One region of the Psychrobacillus syltrankelensis genome, then DNA from elsewhere that is predicted to be linked to it. Evidence: a T-box and tRNA genes for the amino acid it is inferred to sense, from the RefSeq annotation. Region 1 holds a T-box; the other holds one or more tRNA genes.
The links. A T-box is a leader RNA that pairs with one kind of tRNA and senses whether it is charged. The one in region 1 lies ahead of ACTSKG_RS01360 (valine--tRNA ligase), so its partner is inferred to be a tRNA-Val.

Region 2: it encodes a tRNA-Val, which carries the amino acid that the T-box ahead of ACTSKG_RS01360 (valine--tRNA ligase) is inferred to sense. The anticodon was not compared.

What each region holds. Positions count from the first base shown of each region.
Region 1 is NZ_CM144227.1:272,465-277,121, reverse strand. Features, by position in the region: gene ACTSKG_RS01360 (valine--tRNA ligase) at 1-2,566, opposite strand, end outside; T-box leader at 2,612-2,837, opposite strand; gene ACTSKG_RS01355 (hypothetical protein) at 3,063-3,758, opposite strand; gene hemL (glutamate-1-semialdehyde 2,1-aminomutase) at 3,848-4,657, opposite strand, start outside.
Region 2 is NZ_CM144227.1:2,786,881-2,791,537, reverse strand. Features, by position in the region: gene ACTSKG_RS13585 (LysR family transcriptional regulator) at 1-739, shown strand, start outside; gene ACTSKG_RS13580 (histidine phosphatase family protein) at 768-1,313, shown strand; tRNA gene ACTSKG_RS13575 (tRNA-Ala) at 1,377-1,449, opposite strand; tRNA gene ACTSKG_RS13570 (tRNA-Gln) at 1,478-1,552, opposite strand; tRNA gene ACTSKG_RS13565 (tRNA-Tyr) at 1,559-1,642, opposite strand; tRNA gene ACTSKG_RS13560 (tRNA-Val) at 1,664-1,739, opposite strand; tRNA gene ACTSKG_RS13555 (tRNA-Thr) at 1,880-1,952, opposite strand; tRNA gene ACTSKG_RS13550 (tRNA-Asn) at 1,966-2,040, opposite strand; rRNA gene rrf (5S ribosomal RNA) at 2,432-2,547, opposite strand; rRNA gene ACTSKG_RS13540 (23S ribosomal RNA) at 2,734-4,657, opposite strand, start outside.

The DNA of each region.
Region 1 (4,657 bases):
CTTCGGCTACTACTGCTTCTGGTGCTTTAGAAACAAATCGTTCATTCGATAATTTCCCTTGAACTAACTTCACTTCTTTTGCCCATTTTTCTAATTCTTTTTCTAAGCGCGCTTTCTCAGCATCAATGTCAATAAGTCCTTGTAGTGGTAAGAATAATTCTGCCCCTGAAACAACTGCTGACATAGACTGCTCTGGCGCCACAATTCCTTGGCCAATCACAAGTGGTTCAGGATTGCAGAAGCGCTCTAGATACTTCGCATTTGCCTCTAGTACTGTTAAAGTTTGAGTATCCTTAGCTGAAATATACAACGGTACTTTTTTACTCATTGGTGTTTGTACTTCTGCTCTAATATTACGAACGGAACGGATTATTTCCTCCAATAACTTCATGCTCGCAGCATCTTCTTTATTGGAAAGCGCCTCATTTACAGTCGGCCAAGCTGCTAATGTAATAGACTCCCCTTCATGTGGAAGGTTCTGCCAAATCTCTTCCGTAATGAAAGGCATAAATGGATGTAACAAGCGCATAGTATTGTCTAATACATAGGCAAGAACTGATCGAGTCATTTTCTTCGCTTCTTCATCATCGCCATTTAAAGGAAGTTTCGACATCTCAATATACCAATCACAAATATCATCCCAAATGAAGTTATATAGCGCTCGACCCACTTCACCAAATTCATATTTTTCGGATAGTCTCGTAACTTGGTCTATTGTTTCATTCAATCGGGTTAAAATCCAAGCATCTGCAACGGACTTTTTACCATCTAAATTAATTTCTTCAAATTTTAAGCCATCCATATTCATTAATGCAAAACGAGACGCATTCCAAATTTTATTGGCAAAATTCCAAACTGCTTCTACTTTTTCTGTAGAAAAACGTAAATCTTGCCCTGGAGAAGAACCAGTACTCAAGAAATAACGAAGTGAGTCAGCACCATATTTATCTATCACTTCCATTGGATCAATACCATTTCCAAGTGATTTCGACATCTTTCGACCATCTTCTGCCCTTACTAACCCATGAATCAGAACATCCTCAAATGGTCGTGTCCCAGTAAATTCGATACCTTGGAAAATCATACGAGAAACCCAAAAGAATATAATATCATAACCAGTTACAAGAGTATTTGTTGGATAGTACTTTTTAAATTCTTCATTATTAGCATCTGGCCAACCGAGTGTAGAGAAAGGCCATAATGCAGAAGAGAACCATGTATCTAATACATCATTATCCTGCTTCCAATTCTCAGCATCCGCTGGCGCTTCATGTCCAACATACACTTCTCCAGTTTCATTATGGTACCAAGCAGGAATTCGGTGTCCCCACCATAGTTGACGAGAAATACACCAGTCATGAATATTTTCCATCCATTGTAAATAAGTTTTTTCAAATCGTTCAGGTACAAAATTTACTTTACCTTCTGTTTGTTGTAATTTAATTGCTTCATTGGCAAGTGGCTGCATTTTTACAAACCATTGCGTAGAAAGATATGGTTCTACTACTGCTCCACTACGCTCGGAATGCCCTACAGAATGAAGATGTTCTTCAATTTTGAATAAAACACCAGCGTCCTGTAAATCTTTAACGATTTGTTTACGGCAAGCAAAACGATCCATTCCTTCGTAGCCTGCAGCATTTTTATTCATTGTACCGTCTTCATTCATTACTAAAATACGTTGTAAATTATGGCGGTTCCCAATTTCAAAGTCATTCGGATCATGGGCAGGAGTAATTTTTACTGCTCCACTACCAAAATCCATATCCACATAGTCATCCGCAACAATTGGAATTTCACGGTCAACAATCGGAAGTTTAACCATTTTACCAATTAGGTGTTTGTAACGCTCATCTTCTGGATGAACAGCAACTGCTGTATCTCCAAGCATTGTTTCTGGTCGAGTAGTTGCAATATTGATAGAACCAGTACCATCTGCAAGTGGGTACTGCATATGATAGAATGCACCCTGTACATCTTTATGGATAACTTCGATATCAGAAATAGCCGTTTTGGTTGCAGGATCCCAGTTAATAATATATTCACCGCGGTAGATTAGCCCTTTGTTATACAGATTTACAAACACTTCTTTAACAGCATTTGAAAGTCCTTCGTCTAATGTAAAACGTTCACGTGAATAGTCTAAGCCAAGACCAAGTTTTGACCACTGCTCGCGAATATGCCCAGCATACTCTTCTTTCCATTTCCAAGTTTCTTCTACAAATTTTTCACGCCCTAAATCGTAACGTGTAATATTTTCTGAGCGCAGTTTTTCTTCTACCTTTGCTTGTGTAGCAATTCCAGCATGGTCCATTCCCGGTAACCAAAGTGCATCAAATCCTTGCATACGCTTCATACGTATTAGAATATCTTGTAATGTAGTATCCCAAGCGTGACCTAAATGTAATTTCCCGGTTACATTTGGTGGGGGAATTACGATTGTATACGGTTCTTTTTCACTTTCAGGATGAGCTTCAAAGAATTTTCCTTTGAGCCACCACTCATATCGACCTTTTTCGATCGATTGGGGATCGTACTTTGTGGGCATTGTTGTCTCATTTGTCATAGTTTGTTCCTCCTAAAAAAGAATATAAAAAAACTCCTGTCGTCACTAAAGGACGAAGGAGTTTGTTCGCGGTACCACCTTTATTCGCAGATGCAAATATCACATCACGCTCTCAATTAGATAACGGCTTCAAACCGACTTTTGCTACTAATCGTTCACAAAAGTTGCTCCTGGGCTACCTTCAAACGGTGATTAACAGAAACATTTCAGCAAATTGTTTCCTTTCTTTCGATAACCAATTCATTTTACTCTTCCCAATCTTTGCATCACTATTTAGTTGTTCATATTGTACCTAATCTTATGTTATGTCGTCAAGTTAATTCACGTGAAAGGAGAATGTACGATGAGAAGAGGATATAACCCTTTATTACTCCCAGTGTGGTTACGAATAACACGTTTTTACTGCAAAGGAATTATTGCTCCAATTTGTGGGTTTCAAACAATACGTGTATTAATCATTCCAACGAGTTGGGATTTCGTAATACTTGCTTTTTTGTTATTGCTCTGTTTTTTGTTTTATAGAAACATTATTTGATGGAAACGTTAATTTTGACATTCCATCATCTAGATTAAAAATAAATTGAAGCTCCGATTCCACAACGTATGAGCTTTCTACATGTTCTGTTTCTTTCGGAATGGTTTGTTTAACTTCTTGTTTAATTTCTTGGTTAACTTCTTGTTTTTCTTCTTGTTTTAATTCCTGCGTTACTTCATGTTGTACTTTATGTTCAGCTTCTTTTTTTACTTCTTTCTCTAGTTCTTGCACTACTTCCATTTTCTTTTCTACTGGAGCTTCATATTCACAACGTACTAACCAAGCTATTTCAATAGACGCATGCTCGGTTGTATTTGTATTAACATGTTTAACATTCAAAGTTGGAGAACTGCCAGTTTTTACTTTATCTTTTGCGATATCCACACTCATCGGCACAGCATATTCAAAATAACCTACTTCACCCTGTACATCTAAATCCTCAATTTGGGTAAACTCACTTGTAGCATGATGTGCATGTTCTCCTTCTTCGAATTCGACATGACATGTGATATGATAGATCCCCATTATTTGAATCGTGTCCGCCGTTACTTTATGCTCATATTGTGGGGTAACTTCTACCTTTTTAACTTCTTTTGGTACACCAAAGCTTTTCGGAAAAAGAAACTGTTCTTTTACATCCCATACTTTCACTTCCATTTGTCATCCTCCTTCATATAGGACAACTTATGTTAGAACTTCTTAGAATATGAAAAAGCCTCATAAATTAATACGAGACTTTTCCTTCTTTATTTTTTTGAAAGTTTTTCGAAGACAGTATGAAAAGCTTGAACAGTTTTTTCAATATGCTCTTCAGTATGAGCACTTGATAAGAACAATCCTTCAAATTGAGAAGGAGGTAAATAAACTCCTTCTTCGGCCATTAAACGGAAATATTTAGCAAACAGTTCTAAATCAGATGTTTTAGCAGTATCGAAATTAATTACATCCTCATTTGTGAGGAAAAATCCAATCATTGAACCAGCACGATTTACAGTGTGTGGGATATTATATTTAGTTGCTGCTTCACGGAAACCTTTCTCCAGTAAATCACCAAGTTTAATAAAATGCTTATACGAATCTTCCGTTAAACGTGTCAGTGTTTCATATCCTGCGGTCATTGCAAGTGGATTACCGGAAAGTGTTCCCGCTTGATAGACAGGGCCACTTGGTGCAATCATTTCCATAATTTCACGTTTACCACCGAAAGCCCCAACTGGTAAACCACCACCAATTACTTTTCCGAGGCAAGTTAAATCTGGTGTAATAGCAAAATATCCTTGTGCACTATTATAACCAACACGGAATCCTGTCATTACTTCATCAAAAATTAAAATAGTTCCATATTGTTTCGTCAATTCTCGAAGTCCCTCTAAGAATCCTTCCACTGGAGGAACAACTCCCATGTTTCCTGCAACTGGTTCTACAATTACTGCTGCTAAATCATCACCGAAGTTTTCGAATACATGGCGAACGCTTTCTAAATCGTTATACGGTACAGCAATTGTATTTTTCGCAATCGATTCTGGAACACCAGGGCTATCTGGTAAACCTAGAGT
Region 2 (4,657 bases), 1.4 Mb from region 1:
TGAACGAACTAATAAACGAGTGCACTTAACCGAAGCTGGTAAAATGTTTTATATAGAAGCTAAACAACTTACTAAAGGTTTTGAGGTAAGTGTGAATCGTCTCCATGCTTTTACAGAAGGATATACTCACAAATGGAATATTGCTATATCTCCTTTAATGGCCGAAACCATTTTACCTTATATTTTGCGTTCCTTCATGAACAATCATCCATATCTTGAAGTGTCCATACGAGTAGCAGAATCTAGTTCCATCGAAGATTTAGTGTGTAGTGGAGAAGTTAACATTGGCATTTCAGCTATAGATGCTACAAGAAAAAGTATTCAATCTATCGAACTTTATAAAGATCCACTTATATTTATTGTTCCTACTGATGCTTATGATGATGAATCAGGACCATTTTTAGATGCAGAGGACTACTTAAAAGACAATTACTTATTTACTCATCATCATCCAGTCGTTTGGGATCCCCTTCTTCTACAAATCCGCAAGAAAGTGTTGAATTTGAAAACGATGAAGGTAACGCAAGCCTATATAGTAAAACGTTTCATTCAAGAAGGTCTCGGTACATCATTTCTGCCAAAGTCCATTGTGAAAAGGGAACTTTTAGAAGGGCGTGTAATGAGTATACCTTTTGATTTGTTTCCACTTCCCGAAGTAAAGACTTTTCTTTTACTAGAATCATTGGGGGAACTAGAAAAAGAATTTATAAAAAAGATTTCCCAATATTATTTTGGCTAATAATATTTTTAGTAAAGGTGGAAAAGAGATGAAGAAACAAATATATCTAATTAGACATTGCCAAGCGGAAGGACAAGAATCCAATGCATCCCTTACTAAGAAAGGATATATCCAAGCTATTCTGCTTAATGAATTCTTAAGAAACATGAAAGTTGACCGTATTATATCTAGTCCTTTTTTACGTGCCCTAGAAACTATTGAACCTTTTGCAAAGAGCAAAAGTATAGACGTTCAAATCGATGATCGACTAGCAGAACGTGTACTAAGCTCCTTGTCGATGCCAGATTGGCTCGATAAATTGAATGAGACATTTAACAATATGGAGTTAAAACTAATAGGAGGAGAATCAAGTGTTGAAGCACAAGAACGTATATTAGAAGTAATAAATGATATCTTAACTACTGAATTGGAAAATACTATAATCGTGACACACGGAAATATCATGTCTTTACTATTGAATTATTACGATAGTAATTTTGGATTTGAGCAATGGAAATCGTTAAGAAACCCCGATGTGTTTTTATTGCAGTTCACCAATAACATTTGTTCAATCGAGCGTGTATGGGAAAAGTAAGTTCCAACGAAAAAAGGGTATTCCAATCGAATTGGAATACCCTCTTATTCATTATATATTTTATGGAGCCTAGCGGGATCGAACCGCTGACCTCCTGCGTGCAAGGCAGGCGCTCTCCCAGCTGAGCTAAGGCCCCTTAATAAGTTTTATATTTATGTACGATATGGCTGGGGTACCTGGATTCGAACCAGGGCATGACGGAATCAAAATCCGTTGCCTTACCGCTTGGCTATACCCCAATAAAATGGTGGAGGGGGGCGGATTCGAACCGCCGAACCCTAAGGAACGGATTTACAGTCCGTCGTGTTTAGCCACTTCACTACCCCTCCAAAGCTAAGTATGAAAATAAATGGTGGAGGATGACGGGCTCGAACCGCCGACCCTCTGCTTGTAAGGCAGATGCTCTCCCAGCTGAGCTAATCCTCCTGGGTTATAACAATAAGCGGCGCATTTCTGCGTCAACTTCTTTCGCTTTCTTCTCCTGTAAAACCGGACAAATATAATAATAACATATTTACCATACTAAGACAAGTAGTTCTTTTTTGATTGCCCCTACTTAATATGTAAGCTTCCAACCGGATTTGAACCGGTGACCTCTTCCTTACCATGGAAGCACTCTACCTGCTGAGCTATGGAAGCGAAGACAAAAAAATGGCTCCGAAGGTAGGACTCGAACCTACGACCAATCGGTTAACAGCCGATTGCTCTACCACTGAGCTACTTCGGAACGATATGTTTAATTAAAGTACAAATATAATTATAACAACTCTTTTTTTTATTTCAAGTTTATTTTAACAATTTCTCTAAAATTTTATAGAAGATTTTCGAACTTTAACTACAGAGATATAAAACTGGTAGCTTTAAATCATTTCCTAGGCAATAAACGATGTTAGATCATTGGCATGAAACAGCGAGAATTTAGATAGAGTAGTTCCAATACGGAAAATCCTTTACCCCTAAGCAGTTAGAAAGCGGCAGAATGAGACCAATCAAACTCTCAATAAAAAAGCTGTTATGCAGAAAAAATTAGTCGTTATATAATATCCGATTTAAAAACAAGATAATTGCATGCATCAAAAAAAGCCGTTACCGATTACTCGGTAACGACTTTTTATAGTGCCTAGCGACGTCCTACTCTCACAGGGGGAAACCCCCAACTACCATCGGCGCTGAAGAGCTTAACTTCCGTGTTCGGTATGGGAACGGGTGTGACCTCTTCGCCATCATCACTAGACTGTACGGCTTTCAATACACATCGTACTTCTTCGTCAACTTCATTCGTTCGGTCAGTCACGTACTTGAGTACGCTCCTTTCCTCTCTCAATCGTTTCCTCGAATTACTCGTGTCTTGAAACCCTCTTACTAGAGCGCTTGTTCACTCAAAACTGGATAAAAGACATTGATGAATTCAAATTCATATTTGGTTAAGTCCTCGATCGATTAGTATTCGTCAGCTGCACGTGTCGCCACGCTTCCACCCCGAACCTATCTACCTCATCGTCTTTGAGGGATCTTACTTACTTGCGTAATGGGAAATCTCATCTTGAGGGGGGCTTCGTGCTTAGATGCTTTCAGCACTTATCCCGTCCACACATAGCTACCCAGCGATGCTCTTGGCAGAACAACTGGTACACCAGCGGTGTGTCCATCCCGGTCCTCTCGTACTAAGGACAGCTCCTCTCAAATTTCCTACGCCCACGACGGATAGGGACCGAACTGTCTCACGACGTTCTGAACCCAGCTCGCGTACCGCTTTAATGGGCGAACAGCCCAACCCTTGGGACCGACTACAGCCCCAGGATGCGATGAGCCGACATCGAGGTGCCAAACCTCCCCGTCGATGTGGACTCTTGGGGGAGATAAGCCTGTTATCCCCGGGGTAGCTTTTATCCGTTGAGCGATGGCCCTTCCATGCGGAACCACCGGATCACTAAGCCCGTCTTTCGACCCTGCTCGACTTGTAGGTCTCGCAGTCAAGCTCCCTTCTGCCTTTACACTCTTCGAATGATTTCCAACCATTCTGAGGGAACCTTTGGGCGCCTCCGTTACACTTTAGGAGGCGACCGCCCCAGTCAAACTACCCGCCTGACACTGTCTCCTACCCGGGTTACGGGTATGGGTTAGAATTTCAATACAACCAGGGCAGTATCCCACCGACGCCTCCTCCGAAGCTGGCGCTCCGGGCTCTAAGGCTCCTGCCTATCCTGTACAAGTTGCACCAAAATTCAATATCAAGCTATAGTAAAGCTCCACGGGGTCTTTCCGTCCTGTCGCGGGTAACCTGCATCTTCACAGGTACTATAATTTCACCGAGTCTCTCGTTGAGACAGTGCCCAGATCGTTACGCCTTTCGTGCGGGTCGGAACTTACCCGACAAGGAATTTCGCTACCTTAGGACCGTTATAGTTACGGCCGCCGTTTACTGGGGCTTCAATTCGCACCTTCGCTTGCGCTAAGCACTCCTCTTAACCTTCCAGCACCGGGCAGGCGTCAGCCCCTATACTTCACCTTACGGTTTTGCAGAGACCTGTGTTTTTGCTAAACAGTCGCCTGGGCCTATTCACTGCGGCTCTTCTAGGCTATACACCCAAAAGAGCACCCCTTCTCCCGAAGTTACGGGGTCATTTTGCCGAGTTCCTTAACGAGAGTTCTCTCGCTCACCTTAGGATTCTCTCCTCGACTACCTGTGTCGGTTTGCGGTACGGGCACCTATCACCTCGCTAGAGGCTTTTCTTGGCAGTGTGAAATCAGGAACTTCGGACTAAGTCCTCGCCATCACAGCTCAATGTTACAGAGTGCGGATTTGCCTACACTCACACCTTACTGCTTGGACGTGCATAACCAACAGCACGCTTACCCTATCCTTCTGCGTCCCCCCATTACTCAAACGGTGGTTTGGTGGTACAGGAATATCAACCTGTTGTCCATCGTCTACGCCTATCGGCCTCGACTTAGGTCCCGACTAACCCTGAGCGGACGAGCCTTCCTCAGGAAACCTTAGTCATACGGTGGATGGGATTCTCACCCATCTTTCGCTACTCATACCGGCATTCTCACTTCTAAGCGCTCCACCAGTCCTTCCGGTCTGACTTCAACGCCCTTAGAACGCTCTCCTACCACTGATACCATAGGTATCAATCCACAGCTTCGGTGATTTGTTTAGCCCCGATACATTTTCGGCGCAGCGTCACTCGACCAGTGAGCTATTACGCACTCTTTAAATGATGGCTGCTTCTAAGCCAACATCCTGGTTGTCTAAGCAACGCCACATCCTTTTCCACTTAACAAATACTTTGGGACCTTAGCTGGTGGTCTGGGCTGTTTCCCTCTTGACTACGGATCTT